Linked DNA regions of Bdellovibrio bacteriovorus HD100. The protein of the gene in region 1 interacts with the protein of each later gene in a pairwise test. Links are inferred from orthologs where the notes say so. Each region holds a gene or a part of one and is shown on either strand. Other genes may lie near its edges.

Region 1 (3,129 bases):
CAGTGTGGCTCACTCCTCTGTAATTCCAGTGGGTGGCCAGCACTTCACTCACGACGTGGCGGTGGGGTTGAGAACTCCGCAGTTCGCGGCGGAAGAGTTGAAAAAGAAGCATGGCTGTGCCATGGCTTCCATGGTGAATGAAAATGAAACTGTTGAGGTCGAGGGTGTCGGCGGCAGAAAATCCCGCGTGATTCCTCGCAAGGACCTTGCGGATGTTATTGAAGCTCGTGCAGAGGAAACTCTGAACCTGATTGCCAATGACATTCGTATGAGCGGCCTGATGCCAATGCTTGGTGGCGGGATCGTTCTTACAGGTGGCGCAAGCAACCTGGATGGTCTGATCGAAATGGGAGAGTTTATCTTTGATATTCCGGTTCGCAGAGGGGCTCCTCGTGAAATCGGTGGTCTGACGGATGTGGTGAAGTCTGGAGAATTCTCCGCCGCTGTCGGACTGTTGCAGTATGCATTGGGGCAGAGAAAAGACCTGCTTCAGACGCACCAACAGCAACAGGAAGTGAACATTGGTGAATCGCTGGACGGTATCACCAAGAAGATCAAAGAATTTTTTGGACAGATTTTTTAAATTTATAGCCTGAGTTCGCCCAAGCCTCGGCGACGGCGGATGATTCTGTGGGGAGGATCAAATGTTTGAGTTGGAAGAAAATATCAATATCGGTGCAAATATTAAAGTAGTGGGCGTCGGCGGTGGCGGTAGCAACGCGGTGGCCACAATGATCGAATCCGGCATGAACGGTGTTGAGTTCATCGTTGCCAATACAGACATCCAGGCCCTGAACGCCAGCAAGTCTCCGAATAAGATCCAGCTGGGTCTTGACCTTACAAAAGGTCTTGGTGCAGGTGCAAATCCGGATGTGGGTCGCAGAGCTGCGATCGAATCCTACAATGAGATCGTTGAAAAATTGGAAGGCGCGGACATGGTGTTCGTCACTGCAGGTATGGGTGGCGGAACTGGTACGGGTGGCGCGCCGATCGTCGCGAAGATTGCGCGTGAACTTGGCGCTTTGACTATCGGTGTGGTTACCAAGCCGTTCCTGTTCGAAGGTAAAAAACGCGGCAAGCACGCAGAGGGCGGCCTGGCGGATCTGAAAGAAAACGTGGACACTCTGATCGTGATCCCGAATCAGAAACTTCTTTCCATCGCTGCGGAAAGAACGCCGCTTCTGGAAACCTTCAAAAAAGCTGATGAAGTTCTTCTTCAGGCAGTTAAAGGTATCTCTGATCTGATCAACATCCGCGGTCTTATCAATCTGGACTTCGCTGATATCCGCACTGTTATGTCTTCCAAAGGCATTGCAATCATGGGTACTGGCGCTGCGAAAGGTGACAACCGTGCGGTTGAAGCTGCCACAGCGGCGATCTCTTCTCCGTTGCTGGAAAATGTTAAGATCGATGGCGCGACAGGCATCATCATCAACGTAACGGGTGGTTCTGACCTGTCCCTGTACGAAGTGAACGAAGCTTCCACTCTGATCACTGAAGCGGCTCATGAAGATGCAGAAATCATCTTCGGTGCGGTTATCGATGAAAGCATGGGCGATGAAGTTCGTGTGACTGTGATCGCAACTGGTTTCGACTCTCACGAAGTGAAACTTGTGAACGACATGGCTCAGGTAAATCAAATGCAGAATTTCCTGAACCAGAACGCAGCTCACTTCGGTGGCATGAACATGCAGATGCCGCAAATGCCGCAACAGATGGCTCAAATGCCACAGATGACGCAGATGCCACAAATGCCTCAGTTCCCGCAAATGCCGGTGATGCCGACTATGCCACAAATGCCTGTTATGCCTCAGATGCCAGCGGTTGAACTTCCGCCGATCACTGCGGTTCAAACTCAGGTTCAGTCTTTTACGCATCAACCACAGCAGACAGAGGCAGCTCCTCAGGTTACTGAGACTGTGGTTGTTCCCCCTGTAGCTGCCGTGACTCCACAAATGGCTCAGCAGGCAGCACAAAACATGATGCCTCAGATGCCGGTTCAGGCTCAGCAGGTTCCTGTACAACAGGAAGTTGCAACCCCGATCCAGCCGCAAGTGGAATCATCTTTGTCTCCGCGTGACATGTTGCTGGCTAAAGCCCGCGCTTTCAAAGAAAGCCAGGACTTGAAATCCAAGCACGCGAACCCGGAACAACTATCCATGAACGTGGATCACGAACAGCAGTCTTTGGAAGAAGCGCGCCGCATGGCTCGTGAAGTCCTGAGCTCTCCGTTCTCCAGCCAGAATCTTGAAGTTCCTGCCTTCATCCGCAAGAAACAAGGATTCGATCTGAATAAAGAATAGTGGAAGCCTGGTTCATATCCGACATTCACTTGAAAACCGCTGAAGAGCGCAATGGGAAAATCCTGTTGCGCTTTTTGCGTTCTTTGCTGGCGGGCAATCCCCGGCAAGTTCACCTTTTCATGCTCGGGGACATCTTCGATCTGTGGGTCGGTGGGCACACTTATTTCGCCAAAAAGTTCGAGCCTTTGATGCAGACACTGGGGGACCTTCGCAAAGCCGGGGCCCGCATCACCTTCATTGAAGGCAATCACGACGTGCATGTGGAAGGTTACTTCCAAAAGCATCTGGGGATCGAAGTTTTTGTCGAGGCTCAGTACTATCTGATTGATGGGGTTCGCGTGCGCTGTGAGCACGGGGATCTGATCAATCTGAATGACGAAAAGTACCTCAAATACCGCAGCATCATCCGCAATCCTTACATCAAACCTTTGGGCAATATTTTACCGGGCAAGTTCTGGGATCATATCGGGAACAAAGCCAGCAAAAAAAGCCGGGAGCGCAGTGGACACTATCGTGTTTCCAACGAAGGGGAGCTAATCTCAATGATCCGCAAGCACACACCAGTGGCCTATGCGGAAAAGCCTTTTGATCTGATTGTCTCTGGACACATGCACGTCTTTGATGATCACACGGAAACCATCAACGGCCACTCGGTGCGTTCGGTGAATCTGGGTTCGTGGTTTGAAGAGCGTGTGAAAGTCTTCTGCCTGAAAAATGGCGTGGGCGAATGGGTGTATCTGCCTTCTGAGGAGGATTTATGAGATTAACCGTCAGCGCTTTGGTACTATTGTTCGCTGTGACAACTCAGGCATCTGTGGAAATGACA
Region 2 (2,988 bases), 2.9 Mb from region 1 along the record:
TCAGAAGCTGACTTCTAAAAATGCTTATTGCGATGCTTTGTTGAACGATGCTTTGAATAACAATTGTGCCCGCGAAATGCGCGTGGAAACTTACAACCGCATGTGCACCACCAACACTCAAGTCAGCAGCCCGGGAACTTTGCCGGCGATGAGCACCGCTCGTTGCGTGGTGAATGGGATGGATTTGAAGGATCGTACGTTCCTGCAGAACATGAATCCGTTCAATCCGCAAAGACGTCAGATTTATCGCGATATGTTCTGGAGCGGGAAGAACGATCAGGGCTACGACATTCTGGGGAGTCTGGTTGATTCTTACGGGAAGGGTCGTCTGTTGTTGACGCCAGCTCAGGCGGGCCGCTCCGCTTTGGGTGAAATCCAGCTGCACCAGCAGCGCGGGGACAGCAAGTTTTCCGTGCGTTCGGGCCTGGGCTCACAGATCAGCCTGAAGGTCACCAATCTGGAAATTCAAAAAGAAGTGGAAGCGGTTTGTCTGTCGGACAAGTCTTTCAAGCGCACCAAAGCTGATTTGCGCCGTGTGAAGTGCTCCCTGACTCACTCTGAGTCCGGCCGAAAGGAAACCCGCCGTGATGAAGAGATCGTGTGGGATGTCGCCAATAAGGTGGAGCGTGAGATCTTCCGCGGTCGTTCAACGGAAAGAATCACCCTGCGTCTGAAACCCGCTGCTGGCGGGCAAGACGAGCGCATTGCCGTTGAGGCGGTGGATCTGGATATCGACAAAACCATGGTGGCTGAAACAACCTTGAATGAAGGTTTGGAGGTCCGCTTCCGTGGTCAGTTGACGGGCACCGACCTTACGATCCAGTGTGCACCTGCGTCAAAATAAACTCAAAAAAGGCCTAAATATCAGTATTGACTCCGGTTTTTATAGAACCTAGACTTGAACTGTTTAAAGCCCGATGAATATTACACTGAAGTGAGATTCAGCATGAGTTTTTTTGACAAAGTTCAAGATTATTTTTCTAACGACATCGCCATTGACCTTGGCACCGCCAACACACTTGTTTACGTAAAAGGCCGCGGAATCATCCTTGATGAACCTTCCGTGGTTGCGGTCCAAAAGAATTATCGTGGGATGCAAAACCGCGTTCTTGCCGTAGGTAAAGAAGCCAAAGACATGTTGGGACGTACACCTGGCAGCATCGTGGCGATCCGCCCGATCAAAGATGGTGTTATCGCTGACTTCGAAGTCACCCAGTCCATGCTGAAGTACTTCATCGGCAAATCCCTTGGCGAGAAAAAATCCTTCATCCGTCCTCGTATCATCATCTGCGTTCCTTACGGAATCACTCAGGTTGAAAAACGTGCGGTGAAAGAGGCGGCTCAATCCGCAGGGGCTCGTGAGGTTTATCTGATCGAGGAACCAATGGCAGCGGCGATCGGTGCCGGCCTTCCGATCACTGAACCATCCGGCAACATGGTTGTCGACATGGGCGGTGGTACTACGGGTGTGGCGGTGATTTCTTTGGGTGGTATTGTTTACTGCAAATCCATCAAAGTTGCCGGTGACAAGTTTGACGAGGCGATCGTGAACTATGTTCGTCGTCAGTTCAACCTTCTGATCGGTGAAAGAACCGCAGAAAACATCAAAATCCAAATCGGTAACGCTTATCCGTTTGAAGAAGAAAAATCCATGGAGATCAAAGGCCGTGACCTTGTGGCCGGTGCTCCAAAAACCATCGAAATCACTTCTTCTCAAGTGAACGATGCTTTGATGGATCCTTTGTCTGAAGTGGTGGATGCAGTTCGTACCGCTCTGGAAAAAACTCCACCGGAACTGGCTTCTGATATCGTGGACAACGGGATCGTTCTGACGGGCGGGGGCGCTTTGCTGGCGAACCTGGACGTGCTTCTGAGAGAAAGAACTGGACTGCCGGTTTCTATCGCGGAAGACCCACTTTCCTGCGTGGTGATGGGTTCCGGTAAAGTTCTCGACCAGCTTGACCTTCTCAGACAGCTTACAGTCGATTAGTATAGTAAGGGCATCCACAAACGGATGCCCTCGAACGCACGAATGGACTTAAAGGTGCTATGACCGAAGCTGACGTACAATCTATCGCTTTGTTTTTCTATTTTGCCCTGCTTGATGATCAAAAAGCGATAGAGGCTTCATCCCAAGCGCTGGCCCTTTGTCGGGCTCGCAAGGCGCGAAATCCTGATTTAAAAAATTCTGTCGCCATTGTTGCCGCGACCAAAACGGTCTGGGACAAGTTTAAAGTGCGTGTTTCCCGCGGGCGTCCCAACACCACGGTGGAATCCGGCTGGCTGATCCCGGATGCCGTCGATCTGGGCCCATGGCGTGAATTTCAAAAATCCGCCTCAGAAGACGAGCTATTGACTGTTATTTGGTCTAAAATCCTGAAGATAAGTGACGATGATATTTCGGCCGGTTTGGGCATCACCGAAGGCACCATTCGATATCGATTGGGCCGGGCTTTGCGCAAACTGGGAAGCATGACCCAAGGTGTGAGTAAACTAAAGCATGGCTCAGCAGGAAAATAAAGTTCAGCTCTCCAAAAAAAACAAAAGAGAGATTTCTCCGTTCATCGGGCATGAGCTGCTTTATGACTATTTGACGGGGACTCTGGATCCCGAACGCCGTTCTGCAGTTGAAGATCATGTTAAATTTTCGCGTGATGCCCAGTTGGATCTGGGAAAAATCGAAAATGGCCAGAAGTACGCCGAGTTGCTGGCGGACACGCGTGTGTCTGAACCGATTATTTCGCAAATCAATGCCCCTTCCAGCTATCTCACAGTCCTGATGCAAAAATCCAACTTCGACAAATGGCCTCAAGGTCTTAAATGGGGCCTCGAAGCCCTGGTTGTTGTCGGGGTGATTGTGACTTTGCTGTCCGTGACTCCATGGCAGAAAGTCATGCAGTTGGGCAGTCTGACTGGATCCAAAGAAGTGATTCTGGCGGAGGTTTCCAAAACTGAAACCGCCACGGTGGTGCAGGAAACTCCGGAATT
Region 3 (3,011 bases), 2.4 Mb from region 1 along the record:
GTTTGCTTCTTGTCTAAAAACCGGACTTTCAATAACAAACATTTTTCAATTTATCTTCAAATCACAAGACATCTTAACAAAGAAAAAAGCCTCCAGAGTGGAGGCCTTTGACAGGAATTTAAACAGTGATGACTTTCTTGTACTCAGTCAGGCGTTTTTCAAGATCGCCCAAAGTCACTTTCGCCAGAGCTTTCACAGAGAAATCCTGGATTGTGTGGGAGGCCATCATGGATCCCATGATGCAGGCTTGCTTCAGGTTCGCAATCGTCGGAACTTCCTTCTGCGCAGCCAGGTAACCGAAGAAACCGCCAGCAAACGTGTCACCCGCACCGGTTGGATCGACAACAGTCGGAATCGGCATGGCTGGCAGGATGAAGTAACCTTCGTCCTTGGTGTACATTGCAAAGCCGTACTCACCGCGTTTGATCACAACGGCCTTAGGGCCCATGGCCGTGATCAAAGGCGCCGCCGAGATCGCATTGGCTGCGCCCGTCAGCATCTTCGCTTCCCCTTCATTGATCAGAACCAGATCCACCTTTTTCAGGACATCAATCAGCTTGTCCTTTTTGATGGAGATCCAGAAGTTCATGGTGTCCATGCCAACAAACTTAGGGGATTTCACCTGCTCCAGTACCTGCAATTGCAGTTCAGGGGCGATATTTGCCAGGAACACGAAAGAGGAATCTTTGAAATGCTCTGGCAACTGCGGATTGAAGTCCGCAAACACGTTCAGATCGGTTTTTAAAGTTTTAGCTTCATTCAGGTCACCTTCATAGGAACCCGCCCAGTGGAATGTCTTACCCGGAACTTTGGAAAGACCCGCCAGATCCACACCCCGATTGTTCAGAAGATCATAGTCCTTCTGGTCATAGTCCTCACCAACAACACCGACAACACGCACTTTGGAGAACAAAGACGCTGCCAAAGAGAAGTAGTTCGCGGAACCACCCAAAGCGCGGTCCACTTTACCGGATGGAGTTTCAATGGAATCGTAAGCCAGACTGCCGACAACAAGAATTTCAGACATAATGTTACCTCTAGTGTTGATTGTTTTGTTCTGCTTCTTGCGCAGCCAAAAGTTCACGTTTGTATTTAGGAAGACCCGCCAGACGAGAGTTGGAAATATCCATCGTCTGAGGACGCTCTTTCACCGTGGTCAACTGACCGCAAGCCGCGAAGATGTCACGACCCATGGAACGACGAAGAAGAACGTGTGCGCCCAGGTTCATCAATTCCGTATGGAATGCCTGGATTGTGTCGTCATCAGGACGCTCGTAACCAGAACCCGGGTGTTCGTTGAACGGGATGATATTGATTTTGCATGGAACGTCTTTTACCAGTTTCACCAGCTGACGGGCGTGCTCCAACTGATCGGTGATCCCTTTCAGCAACACGTACTCGAAAGTGATCTTGTCTTTGGAAACACGGTAGTGCTCTTTACAAGCTTCCAGCAACGCCTTGGTATCCCAGCGTTTATTGATCGGCATCACCTGAGAACGGATTTCATCGTTAGGACCGTTCAGGCTGACTGCCAGACGCACTTTCGCATCAGCCACACGCCACATTTCCGGCACGATACCGGAAGTGGAGACCGTGATCTTCTTGCGGGACAGGTTGATACCCCACGGAGAATGAATCACGTCGATGGTTTTGAAGACTGCTTCCGGATTGTCCAGCGGCTCGCCCATACCCATGAATACGATATTGGTGATGCGCTGACCTTCAGCCAGACGATCATGAACCTGCATGAACTGACCCACGATGTCTTCTGTGCGCAAACGGCGTTTCAGTTTTTGTTTGCCAGTGAAGCAGAATTTGCAGGCCATGTTACAGCCCACTTCAGAGGAAATACACAAAGTCAGGCGGTCTTCGGAAGGAATCACCACCGCTTCAACGGACATACCGTCTTTCATGTCGAACAGGAACTTCTGGGTGCCATCGACAGACTTCAAATGCTGAAGAACCGGCGGCAGATCGAAAGAAAGCATGGAGGGAAGATCCTGACGGAATTCCTTGGACAGATTGGTCATCTGTTCCGGATCCGTCACACGCTGCTCATAAACCCATTTGAAAATCTGCTGGGCACGGAACTGCTCTTTGCCTTTGCTTTTGATATAGGCTTTCAGATCTTCCAGTGTCAGGGAGTAGAAATTGACAGGTTGATTTTCAAGGGGTTTGGCGACGTTGTCGTCAGAATAATTAACGGGCGCAAGAGTGCTGCCGGCGTTTGCTTCCATCTTCGGGCTCCTTGGCTTTTTACAGCCGTGCTTGTTACAGCTGGGACCTTACCTTCACTAAGGCTGATCCCGTTGGTTAAAGGATTATGTGTGCGGGGTTTGTAGCACAAGCACCCCCCTTTTCCTAGGGATTTCATATAATTGGGGGCCCATTCGGGGGTCTTCAGAGTCTTTTTCAGGAATTCTTACACTCTCTGCCCAGTCAGTGACCACCCTCGTCTGTGTTTAAACCGGGTTTTCCAGACACAGGGCCTTGGAAAGAATCCAGCCTCCCCAGTCCCTCCTTCTTTTTTTCCTACGGCGCCCTTATAGTGGGCGCATGATTTGGCCCTTTATTTTCCTGTCTTATGCAAGTTTGTTTGTTTTCGGCCTGACCGACAACATTCGTGGGCCGCTCTTTCCCGAAATTCTGCGCCAATTTGGAGTCAGCGATGGCACGGGCTCGCTGATGTTTGCCTTTTCCAATATCTCAGGTCTGATTTCCAGTTATGCCTGCCGCTATCTTTTGCGCCGCTATGACCGCCTGACTGTTTTGCAGGCCGGGACGGTGGGACTGATTGTCTCTTTGCTGGGGCTGGCGGTGTCCCCGGTCTTCCCGATGTTTTTGATCTTCAGTTTTGGCTTTGGCTTCAGCATGGGAATTCTGGGCTTGGTACCCAATGTGCTGGTCCCCATGGGCTCAAGCCCCGAGCGCAAACAACAAATGCTGGCCGGACTGCACACCATGTATGGCCTGGCCAGTTTGCTGGCGCCACTTCTTGCCGCCTCCGTCGA

Evidence for each region.
Region 2: the proteins of ftsZ (region 1) and BD_RS00975 interact in binary tests that used the Escherichia coli proteins (3 or more experiments, as listed by UniProt). The link is inferred for Bdellovibrio bacteriovorus HD100 from one-to-one orthologs.
Region 3: the proteins of ftsZ (region 1) and rlmN interact in binary tests that used the Escherichia coli proteins (3 or more experiments, as listed by UniProt). The link is inferred for Bdellovibrio bacteriovorus HD100 from one-to-one orthologs.

Annotation. Positions count from the first base shown.
Region 1 is NC_005363.1:3,108,740-3,111,868, reverse strand. The notes cover bases 3-2,973. They hold ftsZ (cell division protein FtsZ), read left to right. Parts: upstream 3-644; coding sequence 645-2,303; downstream 2,304-2,973. Other genes in these bases: BD_RS14605 (UDP-2,3-diacylglucosamine diphosphatase), read left to right, coding at 2,303-2,973; ftsA (cell division protein FtsA), read left to right, coding at 3-583. Also shown: more of ftsA, read left to right, coding at 1-2; more of BD_RS14605, read left to right, coding at 2,974-3,064; BD_RS14600 (hypothetical protein), read left to right, coding at 3,061-3,129. UniProt on the Escherichia coli protein: Essential cell division protein that forms a contractile ring structure (Z ring) at the future cell division site. The regulation of the ring assembly controls the timing and the location of cell division.
Region 2 is NC_005363.1:200,177-203,164, forward strand. The notes cover bases 139-2,968. They hold BD_RS00975 (rod shape-determining protein), read left to right. Parts: upstream 139-946; coding sequence 947-1,990; downstream 1,991-2,968. Other genes in these bases: BD_RS00970 (hypothetical protein), read left to right, coding at 139-844; BD_RS00980 (helix-turn-helix domain-containing protein), read left to right, coding at 2,050-2,520; BD_RS00985 (zf-HC2 domain-containing protein), read left to right, coding at 2,501-2,968. In the rest of the region: more of BD_RS00970, read left to right, coding at 1-138; more of BD_RS00985, read left to right, coding at 2,969-2,988. UniProt on the Escherichia coli protein: Forms membrane-associated dynamic filaments that are essential for cell shape determination. Acts by regulating cell wall synthesis and cell elongation, and thus cell shape.
Region 3 is NC_005363.1:693,125-696,135, reverse strand. What follows is about bases 138-2,990. They hold rlmN (23S rRNA (adenine(2503)-C(2))-methyltransferase RlmN), read right to left. Parts: upstream 2,238-2,990; coding sequence 1,038-2,237; downstream 138-1,037. Other genes in these bases: BD_RS03360 (MFS transporter), read left to right, coding at 2,557-2,990; BD_RS03370 (PfkB family carbohydrate kinase), read right to left, coding at 138-1,027. Also shown: more of BD_RS03370, read right to left, coding at 119-137; more of BD_RS03360, read left to right, coding at 2,991-3,011.